DNA from 4 places in the Streptomyces sp. NPDC033229 genome. Region 1 is predicted to be linked to each of the others. Evidence: riboswitches for the same ligand, from Rfam matches in the RefSeq annotation. Region 1 holds a riboswitch; each other region holds the start of a gene.
The links. Region 1 has a riboswitch for cobalamin ahead of metE (5-methyltetrahydropteroyltriglutamate--homocysteine S-methyltransferase). Riboswitches for the same ligand answer to the same signal wherever they lie in the genome.
Positions count from the first base shown of each region.

Region 1 (5,703 bases):
CGCACGGGGGTGAGTCGCTGCTGGACCTCGTCGGCCGGGTCGGCTCCTGGCTGGACGGGCGGACCGACGACGACGGCCGGCTGCTCGCCGTCGTGGAACCCGCGGTGGTCCGCGCGGCGGTCGTGCACGCGCTGGGGCTGCCGCCGCAGCTCTTCTGGCGGCTCGACGTGCCCCCGCTGTCGCTGACCGAACTCACCGGCCGTGCCGGACGCTGGAACCTGCGCTGCGGTCGGCCACTGACCCCGGAGCCGGCACCGCCGGCCCCCTGAACCGGCACGGAAGTACACGGGGACTCACAGGGCGGTCAGCCCGCCCCGCTGGGCCCGCGTCGCGGCCGGCGGCCTCCCTTGGATCAGCTCCAGCAACCCGCAGCGGACACAGGAGGCCGCCGGATGGCCGACGTCACCGCCGCCCCCGCCGTCGAAGGACGGCCCCGGACGGCCGTGCGGAACGTCGGCCAGCAGGGACTCGACGGCCGCCAACAGGGCGAGGCTGTGCTGGAGTTCCTGTTTGAGGACGCGGATACGGGCGCCCTGCGCGCCCACCTGTCTGCGGGTGGTCGCCAGGCGCTCGTACTCCTCGGGGGCCACCACCACCGCCTCCTCCCCACCGATGATCATTCGACGCGGCTCGGGGCGCCTGCTCATCGTGGCCGTCCTCTCCTGTGGGGGGCATGACCGGTGGGGGCAGTCAATCATGAGAGTCCGTTGGGATTTGGGCCACTTGAGCGGGATTGGCCGTGAACAGCGGGCGCGGCCCGGCACATCGGCGCCGGGCCGCGCCCGCTGCCGCCCCTGATCAGAGCGGCGGTGACCGGCGTCAGCGCGCGTCAGGACCCGTCAGCTCGGCCCGCACCTGCCGGGCCGCCTCGACCAGATGCTCCAGGGAGGCGCGGACCTCGCTCCAGCCCCGCGTCTTCAGGCCGCAGTCGGGGTTGACCCACAGACGCTCGGCGGGGATGGCGCCGAGCCCCTTGCGCAGCAGGGTGGCGGTCTCCTCGACGCCCGGCACACGGGGCGAGTGGATGTCGTAGACGCCCGGGCCCACCTCGTGCCCGTATCCGGCCACGGCGAGTTCGTCGGCGACCTGCATGTGCGAGCGGGCCGCCTCCAGGCTGATGACGTCGGCGTCCAGCTCCTCGATGGCGCCGATGATGACCCCGAACTCGGCGTAGCACATGTGGGTGTGGATCTGGGTGTCCGCCCGGACGCCCGCGGTGGTCAGCCGGAACGCCTCGGTCGCCCAGGCCAGGTAGCCGGGCCGGTCGGCGGTGCGCAGCGGCAGCGTCTCGCGCAGCGCGGGCTCGTCGACCTGGATGACGGCGGTCCCGGCGGCCTCCAGGTCGGCGACCTCATCGCGCAGGGCCAGGGCGACCTGGCGGGCGGTGTCGGCGAGCGGCTGGTCGTCGCGGACGAAGGACCAGGCGAGCATGGTGACGGGCCCGGTGAGCATGCCCTTGACCGGGCGCTCGGTCTGCGACTGGGCGTAGCTCGTCCAGGCCACGGTCATGGGCTCGGGGCGGGAGATGTCACCGGCCAGGATCGGCGGACGGACATAGCGGGTGCCGTAGGACTGCACCCAGCCGTGCTGGGTGGCGAGGTAGCCGGTGAGCCGCTCCGCGAAGTACTGGACCATGTCGTTGCGTTCGGGCTCGCCGTGGACGAGGACGTCCAGCCCGGCCTTCTCCTGGAAGGCGAGGACGTCGCGGATCTCGGCGGCGATGCGCTCGTCGTACCCGGCGGCGTCGATCCGTCCCGAGCGCAGGTCGGCACGAGCGGTGCGCAGTTCGGTGGTCTGCGGGAACGAGCCGATGGTCGTGGTGGGCAGCAGCGGCAGGTTCAGCCGGGCCCGCTGGGCGGCGGTCCGCTCGGCGTACGGCTGCGGGCGGCGGGTGTCCCGCTCGGTGACGGCCGCGGCGCGGGCCCGGACGGCCGGGTCGTGGGTGAGGGCGGAGGCGGCGCGGGAGGCGCGGGCGGAGCGATTGGCTGCGAGCTGCGGGGCGATGACGTCCGTGCCCTCGTTCAGTCCGCGGGCGAGGGTGACGATCTCCTCGGTCTTCTGGCGGGCGAAGGCGAGCCAGCGGGCGACCTGGGGGTCCACGTCGCGTTCGGCGGTGGCGTCGAGGGGGACGTGCAGCAACGAGCAGGACGGTGCCACGTCCACCCGGCCGGCGAGACCGAGGAGGGTGGCGAGGGTGGCCAGCGAGTGTTCGAGGTCGTTGAGCCAGATGTTGCGTCCGTCGACGACGCCGGCGACGAGGCGCTTGCCCGGCACACCGCCGGCCGCGGCGAGGGCTTCGAGATTGGCGGCGGCGGGGCCGGTGAAGTCCAGGGCCAGACCCTCGACGGGTGACTTGGCAAGGACGGGCAGGGCGTCACCGAGGCGGTCGAAATAGGCGGCGGCCAGGATCCTGGGCCGGTCGGCGAGCGCGCCGAGGTCGCGGTAGGCGCGGGTGGCGGCGCTGAGGACGGCGGGGGGCTGGTCCTGCACGAGGGCGGGCTCGTCGAGCTGGACCCACTCGGCGCCCGCGGCCCGCAGCTCGGCCAGCACCCGGGCGTACACGGGGAGCAGCCGGTCGAGGAGGGTGAGGGGCTGGAAGTCCGCCGGGGCGCCGGGGGCCGGCTTGGCGAGGAGCAGATAGGTGACCGGGCCGACCAGGACGGGGCGGGCCGTGTGGCCGAGGGCGAGGGCCTCGCGCAGTTCGCCGAGCGGCTTGGCGGGGTCGGCGGTGAAGACGGTGTCCGGGCCCAGTTCGGGGACGAGGTAGTGGTAGTTGGTGTCGAACCACTTCGTCATTTCCAGCGGCGGGGCCTCCTGGGTGCCGCGGGCCATGGCGAAGTAGCCGTCCAGGGCGTTGTCCCGGACGGCGGTGCGGTGCCGCTCGGGGATGGCGCCGACCATGACCGTGGTGTCCAGGACGTGGTCGTAGAGCGAGAAGTCACCGGTGGGGACCTCGTCCACACCGGCTTCGGTCAACTGGCGCCAGGCCGTGCGGCGCAGGGTGGCGGCGGTGGTGTGCAGGGCGTCGGCGGTGACGCGGCCCGCCCAGTAGCCCTCGATGGCCTTCTTCAGCTCACGGCCCTGGCCCTGGCGGGGGTAGCCGTGGACGGTGGCCCGGGAGGGCGGGGTGGCGATGCGGTCGGTCACGGAACTCTCCTTCGCGAGTCGCGGAATGACCACGGCGGACCCGGGCGCGAAGGGACGACGAAGAGGGCGGGCGTGCCGGGCACGCCTGCCTGCCACCGCCGGCCCTCCCTCGAGGCCACCGAGATCACCGCGCGCGGGTGGCGCGCGGGCAGTGGCAGGTCTTCGGACTCGCGGGCGCGCCCTGGGCCTTGGGGCCGTCGGGCACCTACTGGCCGTCGCTTCCCGGACGCGTGGGCGTCCAGTGCGTATGACGGCGGTCGTTCCCACTCACCGCTGCGGGGCAGTCCCGGATTCCCACCGGGTTCCCTCTTGCGACGCTCCCGCCTGGCGGGCGGGGCGAACCAGCTGCGTCTCCCACCCTAGACACAATGTCGAAGTGCCGGTAGGGGAATCCGCGCAAGGATTCGATCTTGGCGTGTGGTGGCGGAAAAGAGGGGGGCCGGGCCCTCGCGCGAGCCGCGCCGACACGCCCGGCGGCGCCCCCGGGGGCGCCGCCGCCCGTCGACGGACGCCGTCACAACCCCCCGCACGTGTCACCCACGGCACCGTTGCGGCGGCCCCTGCGACGCATGAGAATCCTCGGTACCCGGACCTCGCCCGGACCCTGGAGACGCCGTGACCGCCTTCGCGCACGCTCCTTTCGACCGCCGCACCGCGCTGCGGGCCGTGGCCGCGTCGGCCGCGGCCGGGCCCGTCGGGGGTGGTGGCGGCCGAAGTCCGCTGCGGGTGATGAGCTTCAACCTCCGCTACGCCTCCGACACCCCGCCCCACACCTGGGCCGATCGCCGGCCTGTCACCCGCGCGCTGCTGCGCCAGGAACGCCCTCATCTCCTCGGCACCCAGGAGGGGCTGTACGCGCAGCTGCGGGACATCGCCGACGATCTCGGGCCGCGCTACGCGTGGATCGGCACGGGCCGCGCGGGAGGCAGCCGTGATGAGTTCGCCGCCGTCTTCCATGACGTGCGGCGGCTCGCCCCCGTCGCGTACGACCACTTCTGGCTCTCCGACACCCCGTATCTCATCGGCTCCGCGACCTGGGGCAACACCGTGATCCGGATGGTCACCTGGGTCCGGTTCCGGGATCTGCTCACCGGGGGCGAGTTCTATGCCTTCAACACCCATCTCGACCACGCCCACCAGTACGCGCGCGAGCGCTCCGCCGCGCTGATCACCACTCGGCTGCGCGGTCTGGATCCGGCCCTCCCCCGGATCGTCACCGGCGATTTCAACGTCCCCGCACACGGCAACCCCGTCTACGGCACGATGCTCGACCAGGGTTCGCTCGTGGATTCCTGGGACGCGGCCGACCGGCGCGGGGCGCAGTACGCGACCTTCCACGGATACCGGCCACTCGTGCCGGACGGCGACCGCATCGACTGGATCCTCACCTCGCCCCGGGTGCGGACCCGGCGCGCGGCCATCAACGTCTTCCAGCAGGGCGGGCAGTTCCCCAGCGATCACTTGCCGGTGCAGGCGGACGTGGAGCTGTAGGGCAGCCGGACACTCCCGGACACTCCTCCCCGAGCCGCCCATCTCATCGCCGCTTATCTCAAAGCCGCCCGAGTGTCACCACTTTGAACCGATCCACCCCGGGCACGGCACCGACTATCGGACATTCGAACATCAGGCCCCCCTCGGCGCACCGGAACCGCAGAAAACGCTTCCGTCGCAGGCCACCCTGGGTGACGTTCAAGCAACAGTATGAAACCTTTCGCCCCAACGTCACCACGAGTTGTCCGCATTACGAACAAAACTGTCCGGAAGTACCCGGATCCTTTTGACTGTGCCCACCCTCATCACCAAATGTCTGCCAAATGTCCTCGTCAGTGAAGCCGGTGTGCTCAGGGCTCTTACGGAACTACGACTTCCGATTACTGCTCTCCGGGGCAGCGGTGAGCCAGATCGGTGCCCAAGTGACCGTGGTGGCCCTGCCGTTGGTGGCCGTCATCGAGCTCGACGCGTCGCCCATGGAGGTCGGGCTGCTGACCGCCGCCGAGACCGCGGCGTTCCTGCTGGTCGGGCTGCCCGCCGGAGCCTGGGTGGACCGGATGCGGCGGCTGCCCCTGCTCATCCGCACCGACGTCGTACGGGCCGTGACCATGCTGAGCCTGCCGCTCGCGGCGTGGGCCGGGGCGCTGACCATGGCGCAGCTGTACGTGGCCGCCCTCATCACCGGTGTGGCCACCGTGTTCTTCGACATCGCGCACCAGAGCTACCTGCCCGGCCTGCTCCCCCGGGAGCAGCTGGTCGCGGGCAACGGCGCCCTGGAGACGGCTCGTTCGTCCGCCCAGGTGGCGGGGCCGGGGCTGGGCGGCGCCCTGGTGCAGCTGCTCGGGGCGCCCGTCGCCCTGCTGGCCGACGCGATCGGCTACCTCGTCTCGGCGCTTTTCCTGCGCGGGATCCGCGCCCGTGAGCCGCGGCCCGCGCCCGTCGCGGGCGTCCCGCTGCGGGCCCAGGTCGCGGAGGGCCTCGTGTTCGTCCTCCGCCATCCCGTCCTCCGTATGATCGCCTGCGCCACCGGGGTCGCGAACTTCTTCTCCGCGATGTTGATGTCCG
Region 1 covers NZ_JBVIQR010000003.1:161,621-167,323, forward strand. The annotation lists gene ACZ53N_RS04245 (histidine phosphatase family protein) at 1-269, shown strand, start outside; gene ACZ53N_RS04250 (hypothetical protein) at 294-647, opposite strand; gene metE (5-methyltetrahydropteroyltriglutamate--homocysteine S-methyltransferase) at 820-3,147, opposite strand; cobalamin riboswitch at 3,300-3,491, opposite strand; gene ACZ53N_RS04260 (endonuclease/exonuclease/phosphatase family protein) at 3,763-4,638, shown strand; gene ACZ53N_RS04265 (MFS transporter) at 4,962-5,703, shown strand, end outside.

Region 2 (5,703 bases), on a different contig from region 1:
TTGGCGGCGAGCGCGTCCGTACGGGCCACGATCAAGGTCGGCACATCGGCGATGTCGGCGGCGAGGCGGGCCGCGTTGAGGGTGCGGATGTGCTGGGAGGTGGGTACCAGCACCTTGCCGCCGAGATGGCCGCACTTCTTCTCGGACGCGAGCTGGTCCTCGTAGTGGATGCCGGCCGCCCCCGCCGCGATCATCGCCTTGGTCAACTCGAAGGCGTTGAGCGGGCCGCCGAAGCCGGCTTCGGCGTCGGCCACGATCGGGACCAGCCAGTCGACGCCGGCGCCGTCGCCCTCGGCGGTGGCGATCTGGTCGGCGCGCAGCAGCGCGTTGTTGATGCGGCGCACCACGGTCGGTACGGAGTTGACGGGGTACAGGCTCTGGTCGGGGTAGGTGTGCCCGGCCTGGTTGGCGTCGGCGGCGACCTGCCAGCCGGACAGGTAGACGGCCTGCAGCCCCGCCTTGACCATCTGGACGGCCTGGCCGCCGGTCAGCGCGCCGAGCGCGTGGATGTAGTCACGCTCGTGGAGCTGCCGCCACAGCCGCTCGGCGCCGCGCCGGGCCAGGGTGTGCTCCTCCCGGACGCTGCCGCTCAGCCGCACCACGTCCTCGGCGCCGTACGAGCGCCGTACGCCCTGCCAGCGCGGGTCCGTCGCCCACCTCTGTGCCAGCTCCTCGGCCGTCGTCGTCCCTACCTGCGCCATGACCGTCTCCCAGTGTCGCCGTGTCGCGTCGGACCCGCGCCGGGTCCGCAGCGCATCCGCGCCGGACCCGCCCGGACTTCTGCCAAGAATGCGAAGGGGAGTGCTTCCCCCGGTAAGTGCGGCCCGCCGGGCCCCCGTTGAGCGGGCAATGGTGAGAAGCGGGGGCTCCGGTGGGCCGTGCTACGACTCTGACAGTGGCACTCAGTGCCATCAAGCATGGCCGGTTGCCAAGTTCTGTGAATCTTCCCGGGCTTGTTTGCCAATCTTGCCAACTTTGCCAACCGCCAAGTCCGCGAAGCCTCCTGCTCCCGGCTAGGGTGGCCGTACGGAGCCGGGGGCGGCCGAAGGGGTCTGGGTGAGCGCGACCGTGAGCAGGACCGTGAGCAAGGCATGAGCAAGACCTACGCGGGGGTGCGACTGCGGCGCTTGCGCGAGGAACGGCGGCTCAGCCAGGCCCAACTGGCCCGGATGCTCGCCATCTCGCCCAGCTACCTCAACCAGATGGAGCACGACTCCCGCCCGCTCACCGTGCCCGTACTGCTGAGGCTCACCGAGGCGTTCGGTGTGGACCCCGGCTTCTTCTCCGAGCGCGACACCGGACGTGTCCTGGCCGACCTGCGCGAAGCCCTCGCCGACGAGGTGGCCGCCGCCCGCGTCTCACCCACCGATCTGTCGGAACTCGCCTCCCGGCTGCCCGCCGTCGCGGCGGTGCTGCTCGACCTGGGCCGGCGCAACCAGGCCCTGACCGAGCGGCTCGCGGAGGTCGCCGAGCGGCGCGGCACCGACGACCCGGCCCTGCCGCGCCCGCCCCACGAGGAGATCCGGGAGTTCTTCTACCGTCGGCAGAACTACCTCCACACCATCGACACCGCCGCCGAGGAGCTGGCCGCAGAGATCGGCATCCGCCCCGGCGGGGTGCTGCCGGCCCTGGCCGCCCGGCTCGCCGAACGCCACGGGGTCCGCATCGCCGCCGACCCCGACCACCTCCACAGCTACGACCCCCGCGCGCGGGTGCTGCGCCTGTCGAACCGGTTGCGCCCCGGCCAGCAGGCCTTCCGGATGGCGACCCAGCTCGCCCTGCTGGAGTACGGCGGGGAACTCACCCGGCTCGCCTCGGAGGACTACGAGGAAGACTCCGTCGTCCGGCCGCTGGCCCGGATCGGCATCGCCAACTACGTCGCCGCCGCGCTGATCCTGCCGTACCGCGAGTTCCACGCCGCGGCGGAGGAGCTGCGGTACGACATCGAGCGGCTCGCCGACCGCTTCGGGCTCGGCTACGAGACCGTCTGTCACCGGCTCAGCACGCTCCAGCGCCCGCGGCTGCGCGGGGTGCCGTTCTCGTTCGTACGGGTCGACCGCGCGGGCAACATGTCCAAACGGCAGTCGGCCACCGGATTCCACTTCTCCCGGGCCGGCGGCACCTGCCCGCTGTGGAACGTCTACGAGGCATTCGCCTCTCCCGGCCGCATCCATGTGCAGATCGCGGCGATGCCGGACGGGCAGCGCCATCTGTGGACCGCCCGCACCGTCACCCGGCACCGGGGCGGCTGGGGCGAGCCCGGCAAGACCTTCGCCATCGGGCTCGGCTGCGAGATCCGCCACGCCTCCCGGCTCGTCTACTCCGACGGACTCGACCTGGACAACGCCTCGGCCGCCACCCCCATCGGCATGGGCTGCCGGATCTGCGAACGCCTGGACTGCCCGCAGCGGGCCGTCCCACCGCTCGGCCGGCCCCTCGCCGTCGACGAGAACCGCAGCACCTTCGTGCCGTACCCGGTGCGGGACACCGGGCCCCACTGAACCGAGGCCTTGATCCGGGCCGCTGACACTCCGGGCCAGGAGACCCTGGACTTACTAGGACGTCCAACTATATGTTCGGAGGACAAGGTCCGCGGTGCAGGGAAGCCGGTGTGAATCCGGCACGGTCCCGCCACTGTGACCGGGGAGTTCGTCCTCGCGGTACACGCCACTGACGAGCGGGATGTCGGGAAGGCACCGGGACGCGCGCTGATCCGGGAGTCAGGATACCGGCCGCGGAACGTTCCGTGTTTTCCACGAGGATGGAGCAGACACGTATGGCACCGGTCCGTACCCACGACCCTGGTGATCCGGCGCGGCGAGCGGCTGTTCCCGCTCGCTGACGGTTCCTGGCCCTTCGCGTCCCGCGACCCGTCGGCGGCCGCGCGCAACCCGCGCTCTCCGCCGGACGCTTCGCGCCGTCCTCGGATCTCACCTGACGAGAGCAGGCTCTCCCATGGTCCGTGAACTCACCCATTTCATCGGCGGCAGGCACACCCCGGGAACATCGGGTGCCTACGGCGATGTGTACGACCCCAACACCGGCGCCGTGCAGGCCCGGGTGCCCCTGGCGAACCGGGCCGAGACCGAGGCGGCCGTCGCCGACGCGGCCGAGGCCCAGCGGGAGTGGGGCGAGTGGAACCCGCAGCGCCGGGCCCGCGTCCTGTTGCGCTTCCTCCAGCTCGTCGAGGGTGAGAAGGAATCCCTCGCCCGGCTGCTGTCCTGTGAGCACGGCAAGACGGTCCCCGACGCGCTCGGCGACATCCAGCGCGGTCTGGAGGTGGTGGAGTTCGCCGCCGGCATCCCGCACCTGCTCAAGGGCGACTTCACCGACAACGCCGGGACCGGCATCGACGTGCACTCCCTGCGCCGCCCGATCGGCGTGACGGCGGGCATCACCCCGTTCAACTTCCCCGCGATGATCCCGCTGTGGAAGGCCGCCCCGGCCATCGCCTGCGGCAACTCCTTCGTCCTCAAGCCCTCCGAGCGCGACCCGTCCGTCCCGTTGCGGCTCGCCGAGCTGTTCCTGGAGGCGGGGCTGCCGCCCGGTGTGCTCAACGTCGTCAACGGCGGCAAGGAAACCGTCGACACCCTGCTCGAGGACCCGCGGGTGCAGGCGCTCGGCTTCGTCGGCTCGACCCCGATCGCGGCCCACATCTACGCCACGGCCGCCGCCCACGGCAAGCGGGCCCAGTGCTTCGGCGGTGCCAAGAACCACTTGATCGTGATGCCCGACGCCGACCTCGACCAGGCCGTCGACGCCCTGATCGGCGCGGGCTACGGCTCGGCCGGGGAGCGCTGCATGGCGATCTCCGTCGCCGTACCCGTCGGCGAGGACACCGCCGACGCGCTGGTCACCCGCCTCAAGGAGCGGATCGGCACCCTGCGGATCGGCCGGTCCGACGACCCCGACGCCGACTTCGGCCCCCTCGTCGGCCGCGACGCCGTCGACCGGGTCCGCGGCTATGTGGACCTCGGAGTGGAGGAGGGCGCCGAACTCGTCGTGGACGGGCGCGGCTTCACCCTCGCCGGGCACGAGAACGGCTTCTTCGCCGGCGCCTCCCTCTTCGACCGGGTCACCCCGGACATGCGGATCTACCAGGAGGAGATCTTCGGGCCCGTCCTGTCGGTGGTCCGCGCGGCGGACTACGAGGAGGCACTGCGGCTGCCCTCCGAGCACGCCTTCGGCAACGGCGTCGCGATCTTCACCCGCGACGGGGACACCGCCCGCGACTTCACCCGGCGCGTGGACACCGGCATGATCGGCGTCAACGTCCCGATCCCCGTGCCGGTCGCGTACCACACCTTCGGCGGCTGGAAGCGGTCCGGCTTCGGCGACCTGGGCCAGCACGGCCCGGACGCCATCCGCTTCTACACCCGCACCAAGACCGTCACCTCGCGCTGGCCCTCCGGGGTCAAGGAGGGCGCGAGCTTCACCATCCCCACGATGGGATGAGCGCCATGACGACGGGCCTCACCGAGGACCAGCTCGCGATGGCCGAAACGACGCTGGACTTCGCGCGGGAACACCTCGCCCCGCACGCCGTAGCCTGGGACCAGGACAAACACTTCCCCCTCGACGTGCTGCGCAAGGCCGCGGGGCTCGGCCTCGGCGGGGTCTATGTACGGGAGGAGGCGGGCGGCTCCGGCCTCACCCGAGCGGACGGCGTGCTGATCTTCGAGGTGCTGGCCACCGGCTGTCCCTCCATCGCCGGCTACCTCTCCATCCACAACATGGTCGGCTGGATGATCGACCGCTACGGCGACGAGGCCCAGCGCGCCCGTTGGCTGCCCCGGCTGTGCTCGATGGACACCCTCGGCAGTTACTGCCTGACCGAGCCGGGCGCGGGCTCCGACGCCGCAGCGCTGCGGACCCGGGCCGCACGCGACGGGGACTCCTATGTCCTGACCGGCGTGAAGCAGTTCATCTCCGGCGCCGGGGCCGCCGAGGTGTACATCGTCATGGCGCGCACGGGCGGGGAGGGGCCGGGCGGCATCTCGGCGTTCGTCGTCGAACGGGACGACCCCGGGCTGTCCTTCGGTCCCGACGAGAAGAAGATGGGCTGGAACGCCCAGCCCACCCGCCAGGTCGTCCTGGACGGCGTCCGCCTTCCGGCCGACCGTCGGCTCGGCGCCGAGGGCGACGGCTTCCGCATCGCCATGAACGGGCTCAACGGCGGCCGGCTCGGCATCGCCGCCTGCTCCCTCGGCGGCGGACAGAACGCCCTGCACCGCAGCCTGGAGTACCTCGCCGACCGGGAGGCGTTCGGGGCACCGCTGCTCGACGCCCAGGCGCTGCGGTTCCGCCTCGCCGACATGGCGACCGAACTCGCCGCCGCCCGCGCCCTGGTCCGCCAGGCCGCGGAGGCCCTGGACCGCGACGACCCCCAGGCGGCCCAGCTGTGCGCCATGGCCAAACGCTTCGCCACCGACACCGGCTACTTGGTCGCCGACCGCGCCCTGCAACTGCACGGGGGCTACGGCTACCTCACCGAGTACGGCATCGAGAAGATCGTCCGAGATCTTCGAGTGCACCGGATCCTGGAAGGAACGAACGAGATCATGCGCCTGATCGTGGCCCGCGGACTGACGGGAGACGCCCGATGACCCCGACGGACGGCACGGACGACTGTGTGTTGCTGCGCACCGAGGGCCGCGCCGCGTACCTCACCCTCAACCGGCCGAAGGCCCTCAACGCCCTCAG
Region 2 covers NZ_JBVIQR010000009.1:107,988-113,690, reverse strand. The annotation lists gene aceA (isocitrate lyase) at 1-701, opposite strand, end outside; gene ACZ53N_RS11085 (short-chain fatty acyl-CoA regulator family protein) at 1,092-2,501, shown strand; cobalamin riboswitch at 2,577-2,751, shown strand; gene ACZ53N_RS11080 (CoA-acylating methylmalonate-semialdehyde dehydrogenase) at 2,956-4,455, shown strand; gene ACZ53N_RS11075 (acyl-CoA dehydrogenase family protein) at 4,452-5,606, shown strand; gene ACZ53N_RS11070 (enoyl-CoA hydratase/isomerase family protein) at 5,603-5,703, shown strand, end outside.
Region 2: another riboswitch for cobalamin. It lies ahead of ACZ53N_RS11080 (CoA-acylating methylmalonate-semialdehyde dehydrogenase); the one in region 1 lies ahead of metE (5-methyltetrahydropteroyltriglutamate--homocysteine S-methyltransferase).

Region 3 (5,703 bases), on a different contig from region 1:
GAGCTGACACGGTCCAGCCGCCGGGGCCGCCGCCCTGCCGCCTCAGCTACCGGCAGGCCGCGCCTCGACAGCGAATTCGATGTCCAAGGCTTCCGGGCGGGCGAGCACGCCGCGCCCCGCACTTCTCCGCCACCTGACGTTGCCATACCGATATGCGGACAGGGGGTGACGCCCAGTAGCACCCTCCCCTAGATTTCCTGCGCATCACGCAGTGATCACACAGGGGGGAGTCACCACCATGACGGAACCACCGACCGAACCACCCGCCGAGCCGTCGGCCGGGTCGGCAGCGCAGCTGCCCCAGCAGTCGACGACGTCACCGTCCACGGCGTCGTCGGAGGGCAGGCCCAAGGGTGGGCGTACGGCGTCCGCCGTCACCGTGCCCATGGTCGTCGCGGGGGTGTGCCTGGCGATCCCCTTCGGCGCGATGCTGTGGGTCGACTCCTACTCCCGGCTCACCCCCACGTTCATCGGTATGCCGTTCTTCTACTGGTACCAGATGCTGTGGGTGGTCCTCTCGACCGCGCTCACCGTCATCGCGTACGTGATCGTCAGGCGCCAGGAGCGCGCCCGGAAGGGTGGTGAGCGGCGGTGAAGGACGGCGTGAACGGCGTGGCGCTCGCCGTCTTCATCTTCTTCTTCCTGGCCGTCACGGTCATGGGGTTCCTGGCCTCGAAGTGGCGGCGCGCGGAGAACGCGAACAATCTCGACGAGTGGGGGCTGGGCGGGCGCTCGTTCGGCACCTGGGTGACCTGGTTCCTGCTGGGCGGCGACCTCTATACCGCGTACACCTTCGTGGCCGTCCCGGCGGCGATCTACGCGGGCGGCGCGGCGGGGTTCTTCGCGGTGCCGTACACGATCCTCTGTTATCCGCTGGTGTTCACCTTCCTGCCCCGGCTGTGGTCGGTCGCGCACAAGCACGGCTATGTCACCTCGTCGGACTTCGTCCGCGGCCGGTTCGGGTCCAAGGGGCTGTCGCTGGCCCTCGCGCTCACCGGCATCCTCGCGACGATGCCGTACATCGCGCTCCAGCTCGTCGGCATCCAGGCCGTGCTGGACGTGATGGGCGTCGGCGGCGGATCGAACTGGTTCATGAAGGACCTGCCGCTGCTGATCGCCTTCGGTGTGCTCGCCGCCTACACCTATTCCTCCGGGCTGCGGGCGCCGGCGCTGATCGCCTTCGTCAAGGACGCGCTGATCTACATCGTGATCATCGTGGCGATCATCTACATCCCGATCAAGCTCGGCGGCTTCGACGACATCTTTGCGAAGGCGGGCGAGGCGTTCGCGGTCGAGAACCCGGCGACCGGCAAGCCGCGCGGCTCCCTGGTGACCGGGCCGCAGGCGCAGTGGGCGTACGCGACGCTCGCCCTCGGGTCGGCGATGGCGCTCTTCCTCTATCCCCACTCGGTGACGGCGGTGCTCTCCAGCCGCAGCCGCAACGTCATCCGCCGCAACACCACGATCCTGCCGCTGTACTCGCTGATGCTCGGGCTGCTGGCGATCCTCGGCTTCATGGCGCTCGCCGCCGGGGTCAAGGTCAAGAACGGCCAGCTGGCCATCCCGCAACTCTTCGAGAACATGTTCCCCGACTGGTTCACGGGCGTCGCCTTCGCCGCGATCGGGATCGGCGCGCTCGTCCCGGCGGCCATCATGTCGATTGCCGCCGCGAATCTGTTCACCCGCAACATCTACAAGGACTTCATCAGGCCGGACGCCACGCCGGAGCACGAGGCGAAGGTCTCCAAGCTCGCCTCGCTGCTGGTGAAGGTCGGCGCGCTGGTCTTCGTGCTCACCATGGACAAGACGGTGGCGATCAACTTCCAGCTGCTCGGCGGCATCTGGATCCTGCAGACCGTCCCGGCCCTGGTGGGCGGGCTCTTCACGCGCTGGTGCCACCGCTGGGCGCTGCTCGGCGGCTGGGCGGCCGGAATGATCTACGGCACCTGGCGGGCGTACGACACGCCGAGCGCCACGCAGGACCACTTCGGCAACACGAATCTCGTCCCCCTCATCGGTGAGAAGGGTTACATCGGCCTCACGGCCTTCGTCCTCAACGTCATCGTGGTGATCGTCCTCACCTTCGTCCTCAGAAAGCTCGGCGCGCCGGACGGCGTGGACGAGACGAAGGCGTCGGACTACACCGCCGACGCGGGCGACCCGGGCGTGGTGGAGAAGCTTCCGGCGGCCACCGCGGGTGCCCCCGGCGGCCACTGACCCCCACACCCCCGACCGCGCCTCTGAGGCCGCCGCTCCCCGACGAACAGGGGGGCGGCGGCCTTCGCCTTGCGGGCGCCGCCGGGACGCTCGCAGAGGCCCTTCGGGGGCCTTCGCGGGAGGCCTCGGAGGGCCGTGACGGGGGCTCAGGCGATAAGCGATTCGAGGTCCAACACCCGGGCGCTCTAGCACATTCCGCACCCAGCTCATTACCGCGCGACACAACATGTGGGGGCGCGTACGAGTGGCAGCACTAGATGTATGCTCGTCCTCGCTGTCGCCGCAGGGGAATCCGGTGGAAATCCGGAACTGTCCCGCAACGGTGTATGTGTGCGGTTTTACGTACCCAAGAGTCCGAGGACCTGCCGACAGCGCGCCCGCCTTTCGAGCCTCCGCTCGGAACAGGGCGTCGAAATCGTCCGGGTCTCGCGGGTTGGGCCGATGGACGCTGCGTGGCATGCCCTGGTGCAGGGGTGTTCCCGTACGCGCCCGTCGCGCCCGCCCGCCCGGCCCACACCACTGCCGAGCGAGGGAGAGCCCCACGTGACCATCGCGCCCGCCGATCCGGTCTCAGCGACAGCGGAAGCGACCGGCGGCCCCGGGACCGCGCTGCTGCGCACCCTGACCGACCTCACCGCCGATCTGCCCGCCACCGACCCCGGCAAGGTCGCCGCCGCCGCGCTGCGCGGCCGCCACCCGGGCTCGGACGAGGCCGAGTTGCGGTCCCTGGCCACCGAGGCCGCCGCGGGGCTCATCGCCGAGGAGCCGGAGTACTCCCGGCTCGCCGCGCGACTCCTCACGCGTGCGATCGCCGACGAGGCGGCCGGACAGGGCGCCCTCTCCTTCTCCGCCTCCGTCGCGGTCGGCCACCGCGAGGGTCTGATCGCCGACGAGACGGCCGCGTTCGTCGTGACCCACGCCGAGCGCCTGGACGCCCTCGTGGACGCCGCCCTCGCCGACGGCGCCGACGACCGCTTCGGCTACTTCGGCCTGCGCACCCTGCACAGCCGCTACCTGCTGCGCCACCCCATCACCCGCCAGGTCGTCGAGACCCCGCAGCACTTCCTGCTGCGCGTGGCCTGCGGCCTCGCCGAGGACCACTCGACGCGGGCCCTGGACGACGTGGCCGAGCTGTACCGGCTGACCAGCACGCTCTCCTACCTGCCGTCCTCCCCCACGCTCTTCAACTCCGGCACCCGCCACCCGCAGATGTCCTCGTGCTACCTGCTGGACTCGCCGCTGGACGAGCTGGACTCGATCTACGACCGCTACCACCAGGTGGCGCGGCTGTCGAAGCACGCCGGCGGCATCGGCCTGTCGTACTCGCGCATCCGCTCGCGCGGCTCGCTGATCCGCGGCACCAACGGCCACTCCAACGGCATCGTGCCGTTCCTGCGCACGCTGGACGCCTCCGTCGCCGCCGTCAACCAGGGCGGCCGGCGCAAGGGCGCGGCCTGTGTCTACCTGGAGACCTGGCACGCGGACATCGAGGAGTTCCTGGAGCTCCGCGACAACACCGGTGAGGAGGCCCGCCGCACGCACAACCTCAACACCGCGCACTGGATCCCGGACGAGTTCATGCGCCGCGTCGAGGCGGACTCCGACTGGTCGCTGTTCTCCCCCGCCGACACCCCCGAGCTGGTCGACCTGTGGGGCGACGAGTTCGACGCGGCGTACCGCAAGGCCGAGGCCGACGGCAAGGCGATCAAGACGATCCCGGCGCGCGTGCTGTACTCCCGGATGATGCGCACCCTCGCGCAGACCGGCAACGGCTGGATGACCTTCAAGGACGCGTCCAACCGCACCGCGAACCAGACCGCCGAGCCCGGCAAGGTCGTCCACTCCTCGAACCTCTGCACCGAGATCCTCGAGGTCACCGACGACGGCGAGACGGCCGTCTGCAACCTCGGTTCCGTCAACCTGGCGCAGCACCTGGGCACCGACGGCGAGATGGACTGGGAGAAGCTCGACCGCACGGTCCGCACGGCCGTGACGTTCCTCGACCGCGTCGTGGACATCAACTTCTACCCGACCGAGCAGGCCGGGAACTCCAACAGCCGCTGGCGCCCGGTGGGCCTCGGCCTGATGGGTCTCCAGGACGTCTTCTTCCGGCTGCGGCTGCCCTTCGACTCCGCCGAGGCGAAGGAGCTGTCCACCCGGATCTCCGAGCGCATCATGCTCGCGGCGTACGAGGCGTCCGCCGAGCTCGCCGAGCGGCACGGCCCGCACCCGGCGTGGGCCGCGACCCGCACCGCGCGCGGCGTGCTGCACCCCGACCACTACCCGAACGCCGAGCAGCGCTGGGCCGACCGCTGGGACGCGCTGCGCGCCCGGATCGCGAAGACGGGCATGCGCAACTCGCTGCTGCTCGCCATCGCGCCGACGGCCACCATCGCCTCCATCGCGGGTGTGTACGAGTGCATCGAGCCGCAGGTCTCCAACCTCTTCAAGCGCGAGACGCTCTCCGGTGAGTTCCTCCAGGTCAACACCTACCTGGTGGAGGACCTGAAGCAGCTCGGCGTGTGGGACCGCACCACGCGTGACGCGATGACGGACGCCAACGGCTCGATCCAGGACATGAACTGGATCCCCAAGGAGGTGCGCGACCTCTACCGCACCGCCTGGGAGATCCCGCAGCGCGCCCTGATCGACATGGCCGCGGCCCGTACGCCGTACCTGGACCAGAGCCAGTCGCTGAACCTCTTCATGGCCTCGCCCACCATCGGCAAGCTCAGCTCGATGTACGCGTACGCCTGGAAGCAGGGCATCAAGACGACGTACTACCTGCGCTCGCGTCCGGCGACCCGGATCGCCCGCTCGGCCGGCGCCGCCGCCACCATCCCCGTCCAGCAGGCCCCCGTCCCCGACGCGGACGCCGTCGCCTGCTCCCTTGAGAACCCCGAGTCCTGCGAGGCATGCCAGTGACCGCCCCCGTACAGAAGAACCTGCTCGACCCGGGCTTCGAGCTGACGCTGCGCCCGATGCGGTACCCGGACTTCTACGACCGCTACCGCGACGCAATCAAGAACACCTGGACCGTCGAGGAGGTCGACCTCCACTCGGACGTCGCCGACCTCGCCAAGCTGTCCCCGGGCGAGCAGCACATGATCGGCCGCCTCGTCGCGTTCTTCGCGACCGGCGACTCGATCGTGGCGAACAACCTCGTCCTCACGCTGTACAAGCACATCAACTCCCCCGAGGCGCGGCTGTACCTGTCGCGGCAGCTCTTCGAGGAGGCCGTGCACGTCCAGTTCTATCTGACGCTGCTGGACACCTACCTCCCCGACCCGGAGGACCGTGCCGCCGCCTTCGACGCGGTCGAGAACATCCCCTCGATCCGTGAAAAGGCCCAGTTCTGCTTCAAGTGGATCAATGAGGTCGAGAAGCTGGACCGGCTGGAGACGAAGGCCGACCGCCGTCGCTTCCTGCTGAACCTGATCTGCTTCGCGGCCTGCATCGAGGGCCTGTTCTTCTACGGCGCCTTCG
Region 3 covers NZ_JBVIQR010000002.1:381,901-387,603, reverse strand. The annotation lists gene ACZ53N_RS03680 (glycoside hydrolase family 3 protein) at 1-7, shown strand, start outside; gene ACZ53N_RS03675 (DUF3311 domain-containing protein) at 386-595, shown strand; gene mctP (monocarboxylate uptake permease MctP) at 592-2,217, shown strand; adenosylcobalamin-variant (AdoCbl-variant) riboswitch at 2,492-2,589, shown strand; gene ACZ53N_RS03665 (ribonucleoside-diphosphate reductase subunit alpha) at 2,761-5,142, shown strand; gene ACZ53N_RS03660 (ribonucleotide-diphosphate reductase subunit beta) at 5,133-5,703, shown strand, end outside.
Region 3: another riboswitch for cobalamin. It lies ahead of ACZ53N_RS03665 (ribonucleoside-diphosphate reductase subunit alpha); the one in region 1 lies ahead of metE (5-methyltetrahydropteroyltriglutamate--homocysteine S-methyltransferase).

Region 4 (5,703 bases), on a different contig from region 1:
CCCTCCGAAGTACCCGCGCGCGCTGAGTTCGCCCACCGGCTTGCCCAGCAGCACCACCTGGCTGCTGCGGTCGCTGCCGGGCTTGAGGAGGACGGGGTTCATCAGGGCGCTGGGCTCGACGCGGGCGGCGGCGGCCTGCATGGCCTGCGCCCGGCCGATCTCGGCGCCCTCACGCGTCACGAACGAGTTCAGCGACATGTTCTGCGCCTTGAAGGGCGCGACCTTGACGCCCTTGCGGACCAGCCACCGGCAGATCCCGGCCGTGACCACGCTCTTGCCCGCGTCCGAGGTGGTCCCGGCCACCAGCAGGCCCCCGCCCAGCGGGCCCGTGGGCCCGCTCCTGTCCGCTGTCACCGGTTCCTCCTGCGCTGCGTGGGAGCTATGACCCGTCGGGTGGTCCGTAGTGCTGTCCGTACGACCGGGACGGCTGCCGGAAGTCTGCCCAGGGCGCGGCCGGTCGGCGCACCGCTCGTGGAGCACGTCGCGGCCCGCGCGCCGGTGACGGCGTACCGCCCGGCGATCGCGACCCCGAGGGCCAGCAGCGACACCCGGCGCGAGAGCCGTACCGCGCGCTCGATGTCGGCCGCCCGGACCGGGCGGAGCTCCGCGCCCAGGACGGGACGGTGTTCGACGCGGCCCGCGTAGGCGAGGGTGCCGCCCAGCCGGACGCCGAGGGCCCCGGCGAAGGCGGCCTCGACGGGGCCGGCGTTGGGGCTGGGGTGCCGGGCGGCGTCGCGCCGCGCCACCCGCCAGGCGCCGCGCGGGTCGGGGCCGGCCAGGACGGCGAGGGCGGCGGTGAGCCGGGCGCCGGGCCAGCCGACGACGTCGTCGAGACGGGCCGAGGCCCAGCCGAACCGCCGGTAGCGCGCGGACCTGTGGCCGACCATCGCGTCCAGGGTGTTGACCGCACGGAAGCCGACGAGCCCGGGCACACCGCCGAGGGCGCCCCAGACGAGGGCGCCCACCACGGCGTCGGAGGTGTTCTCGGCGACGGATTCGACGACCGCCCGCGCGATCTGCTGCGCGTCCAGTGACTGCGGGTCACGGCCGCACAGATGCGGCAGCCGCTCCCGGGCGACGTCCAGGTCCCCGGCGGCCAGGGCGCCGCCGACGGCCCGGGCCTCCCGGCCCAGGGACGTGCCGCCGAGCACGGCCCAGGTGGCGGCGGCGGTCAGCGCGACGTGCGCGCGGGGGGAGTTCCGTACGGCACGGGTCAGCAGCCCGGCGGCCGCGGCGGTGCCGCCCGCGCACACCAGGGTGTGCAGGGCGCCGTAGCCGCGGTGGTCGCGCCACAGTCGTCGCTCGACGCCTTGCGCGGCGCGCCCGAAGGCGGCCACGGGGTGGCCGCGGCGGGGGTCGCCCACGAGGAGGTCGCCGAGAAAGCCGAGCGCGGCACCGGACGCGAAACCGACGTGATCGGCACGCATCGGATCAGACCGCCGTCATGCCTCGGAGGGGTGCACGGAAGGCGGAGGGAGGGGGTGTGGGGCGGCAGCCGGGCATCGCGATGTGTCCTCACTCAGGGTCCGCGCCCTGGTTCGACGTGACCGGCGACCAGAGTCTCCTGGCTCCCGGATCGGCGCCGCCCCCGGTCTTCCAGCTCGCTTCGGCGAGCCGTGACCCCTATGGACCCACGGGGTGGGGGAGCGCTCCCCGGTGACAGTGGCGGGACCGCGCCGGACTCACACCGGCTTCCTCTTGCTGTCGCCGTTTGGCCCCGGAAGTCCACCACGGCCCGGGAACGGCCGTCAACTCACGTTTGACCTGCGGCCATGGCCGCCCCGGGCCGTGGGTGGACTGTCGCCGACGGACGATCAGGCGACGATGAGGTAGATCCCGTACGCGACGGCCGCCGCGCACAGCGCGAAGCAGGCGTACGCGCCGGTGCGCGCCGCCGCGGTCGGGGCCGTGGTGGCCGCCGCCGCACCGGCGGCGCCGTCCCGCGTGCCCTGGGGCTTGCGGGAGGTGCCGACGATGCCGAGGGTGAAGACGCCCACCATCGCGACGGTGACGACGAGGCTGACGCCGAAGACCTGGCCGAGAGCTGCCCAGTCGATGTTCATTGCGTACTTCCTTAAGGCTGGCGGGTCCGGCGTCAGCCGGTCGCGGCGGCCGGGGTGCGCTCGGGCTCGCGGGGAGCCGGGGCGACCCGGTCCGGGAGGAGCCCGGCCGGCGGCGGGGCGACGGCCTGGAGGGCGGTGGTGACGACACCGGCGGGCTCGGCGACCGCGGCGTCGAGCACGTTGACGTTGTCGTGCGTCACGGGCTTGCGGCGCGAGGCCAGCCAGATCGCGCCACAGACTGCGAGGGCGAGCACGGCGACCGTGGCGACGCCCCAGTCGCCCCGGTCGGCGAGGAGGGCGGCACCGGCGCCGACGAGGCCGGCGGCCGGGAGCGTCAGGCCCCAGGCGGCGACCATGCGCCCGGCGGTGGACCAGCGCACCACGCCGCCCTTGCGGCCCAGGCCCGCGCCCATGACGGCACCGGAACAGACCTGGGTGGTGGAGAGCGCGAAGCCGATGTGGGAGGAGGCCAGGATGGTGACGGCGGCGCCGGTCTGGGCGGCGAAGCCCTGCGGCGGCTGAATGTCGGCGAGGCCCTTGCCCAGGGTGCGGATGATGCGCCAGCCGCCGAGGTAGGTGCCCAGCGCGATGGCGATGCCGGCCGAGGCGATGACCCACAGCGGCGGGTCGGCGTCCGCGCCCAGCGCGCCGCCGGAGATCAGGGCGAGGGTGATGATGCCCATGGTCTTCTGGGCGTCGTTGGTGCCGTGGGCGAGGGAGACCAGGGCGGCCGAGGCGATCTGCCCGGCGCGGTAACCCTTGGCACTGGCCTCGGGGTCGGTGTCGCGCGCCACGCGGTAGGTCAGGCGGGTCGCCAGCACGGTCGCCAGGCCGGCCACGACCGGGGCGACGACGGCGGGGATGAGGACCTTCATGACGACGGCCTCACCGTGGACGGCGTCCGTGCCCACCGAGGCGATGGTCGCGCCGATCAGACCGCCGAACAGCGCGTGGGAGGAGCTGGAGGGAAGGCCGGCGAGCCAGGTGAGCAGGTTCCAGACGATCGCGCCGACCAGTCCGGCGAAGATGATCTCCGGCCGGATGCCTGATTCGTCGACGATGCCCTTGGAGATCGTCGCCGCGACCTCCACGGACAGGAACGCGCCGACGAGATTGAGCACGGCCGACATGGCCACCGCGGTCTTGGGCTTGAGCGCCCCGGTGGAGATGGTGGTGGCCATGGCGTTGGCCGTGTCGTGGAAACCGTTCGTGAAGTCGAACACCAAGGCCGTGACGATCACGATCCCGATGAGAAGCGTGATGTTTTCCATTCACCCAGGCAATCAGCTCGATGGTCAGGTACGCGGCGACCGTAGGGACCCTGGGTGAACGGAAGGTGAACTGGAACGGACCGAGTAGTGACGCCAACCGGAGGCGGAGAACGATGACAGCGACCGAAGACCGGATAGCCGGGCCCGGGGAGATCCCGCGGACATGGGCGGACGTGGTCACCACGGCCCGTCGCACCACCTCGGAGGGGCTGGTGGTGGGCACCTCCGGCAACGTCTCCGCCCGGGTGGGCGATGTTGTTCTTGTCACTCCCTCAGGAGTCCCCTACGACCGGCTCGGCCCCGACGACGCCGTCGGCGTCGACCTCGACGGCCGCCGGGTCCTCGGCGAGCTGACCCCCACCAGCGAGCTGCCCATGCACCTCGCCGTCTACCGCGCCACCGACGCCCGGGCGATCGTGCACACCCACGCCGTCCACGCCACCGCCGTCTCCACCCTCGTCGACGAGCTGCCGCTGGTCCACTACATGGCGGCGGCCCTCGGCGGACCGGTCCGGGTCGCCCCCTACGCCCTCTACGGCACCGAGGAACTGGCCGGCCACCTCCTGGACGCCCTCGACGGACGCACCGGCGCCCTGCTGCGCAACCACGGCACGGTCACCTACGGAACCACCCTCGACCAGGCGTACGACCGCACGGCCCAGCTGGAATGGATGTGCCGCCTCTGGCTGACCGCCGCCACCGTCCCCGGCCACACCCCGACGCTGTTGACCGGAGCCCAGGTCGCCGAGGTCGCCGACAAACTTCGCGGCTACGGACAGCGCTGACCCCCGCCCCCGCGCCCCCGACCGACCGCGGCCGTGACGAGAGGGGCCGCCCGCTGGCCGGGGGCGCCGGAGCCCCACACACTGGAGGGGATGCGCCCGCGTACAGCGGCGGCCCCTCTCGTCACGGCCGCCACGACCGTACTCGGTGCCGGAGCGGCCGCCCTGGCGGCCGGACGGTACGCGAGCGACGCCGCCCTCAAGCCCGCGCCGGGCCGCCCGCCGCCCGGCGAACCACGGCTGACGGTGCACGCCACCGGAGACGGCACGGTCACTCTGACCCGCAGCCTCGCCAGCGAGCGCCCCGGTACGTACGGGCTGGTCGCGCGCGGTCTGCACGCCGTGGTCGGCCCCGTCGTCGGGGACGAGCACCCCGCCGACTGCGTCGTGCGCCGCCTGGAGCGCGTCACCCACGGCATGGTGCTGCCGGGCACGCGCGCGTGGCTCACCCCGCAGGTCTACTCCGGCAACCCGCGCGACGCCCTCGGCCTCGACCACGCCGACGTCGAGATACCCGGCGAGCTGGGGCCGCTGCCCGCCTGGTTCGTGCCCGGCCCCCGCGACACCTGGGTGATCACCGTGCACGGCCTCGGCACCACCCGCGAGCACCCCATGGTCGTCATGCCGTTCCTGCGCGCCCTGCGGGTCCCCGTCCTGGACGTCGCCTACCGGGGCGACCCCGGCGCCCCCCGCCCGACGAACGGAATCAGCCGATTCGGCGCCGCGGAATGGCGCGATCTCGACGCGGCCATCCGCTACGCCCTCCGCTACGGCGCGCGCCGCGTCGTCCTGCACGGCTGGTCCACCGGCGCCACCATGGCCCTGCTGGCCGCCCTGGACTCCGCGCTGTGTCACCGCGTCGTGGGACTCGTCATGGACTCGCCCGTCCTCGACTGGCCCCTGCTGCTGCGCTCCTTCGCCGCCACCCGGGTCCCCGCCGCGCTGCTCCCGCTCGCCCTACGGGCCGCCGAGGGCCGCACGGGCCTGGCCCCGGGCGGACTGATCACCGCCACCGACCCCGCCCGGCTGACCGTTCCGGCCCTGCTCGTGCACGGTCCCGGCGACACCCTGGCGCCCTGGGAGCACTCCCGGGCGCTCATCGCGCGCCGACCGGAGCTGATCCATCCGCACACCGTCCCGCGCGCCCCGCACGCCGCGATGTGGAACGCGAACCCCGCGGGCTACGAAGAGGCGCTGCGCCGCTTCCTGACGCCCTTGCTCTGATGTGAGCCGATCTGACGAGAGCGGACGTGAACCTCACTTGATCCGACGTGATCCGAGGCGGACACGGGCCCGGTCCCGAGCCCGGTCGCGGGCCGAGAACGAGGGGACGCGAGGGTGTCGAGAGGCCTCCGTGACGGCCGCCATGACCGGACGCGAGGATTCCGTACCGCCGGTTACCGGCCCTGAACGGCTGGATAGTTGATCCCGATTGGGTTTTCGGAGCGTCAACGGCAAGACTGCTCCTGTGACGTCCCGTACTCCGCGCGACTCCCGGCTCAGACTGGTCCCCCGACAGCCGATCGCCGCTGCCCGCCGGGCCGTGGCGAATCGCGGCTCCCGACCGGCGCCCCGCCCGCCCGCGGG
Region 4 covers NZ_JBVIQR010000007.1:166,607-172,309, forward strand. The annotation lists gene ACZ53N_RS09235 (cobyric acid synthase) at 1-321, opposite strand, end outside; gene ACZ53N_RS09240 (cobalamin biosynthesis protein) at 351-1,427, opposite strand; cobalamin riboswitch at 1,559-1,697, opposite strand; gene ACZ53N_RS09245 (hypothetical protein) at 1,815-2,063, opposite strand; gene ACZ53N_RS09250 (inorganic phosphate transporter) at 2,096-3,334, opposite strand; gene ACZ53N_RS09255 (class II aldolase/adducin family protein) at 3,448-4,119, shown strand; gene ACZ53N_RS09260 (alpha/beta hydrolase family protein) at 4,210-5,340, shown strand; gene ACZ53N_RS09265 (hypothetical protein) at 5,585-5,703, shown strand, end outside.
Region 4: another riboswitch for cobalamin. It lies ahead of ACZ53N_RS09240 (cobalamin biosynthesis protein); the one in region 1 lies ahead of metE (5-methyltetrahydropteroyltriglutamate--homocysteine S-methyltransferase).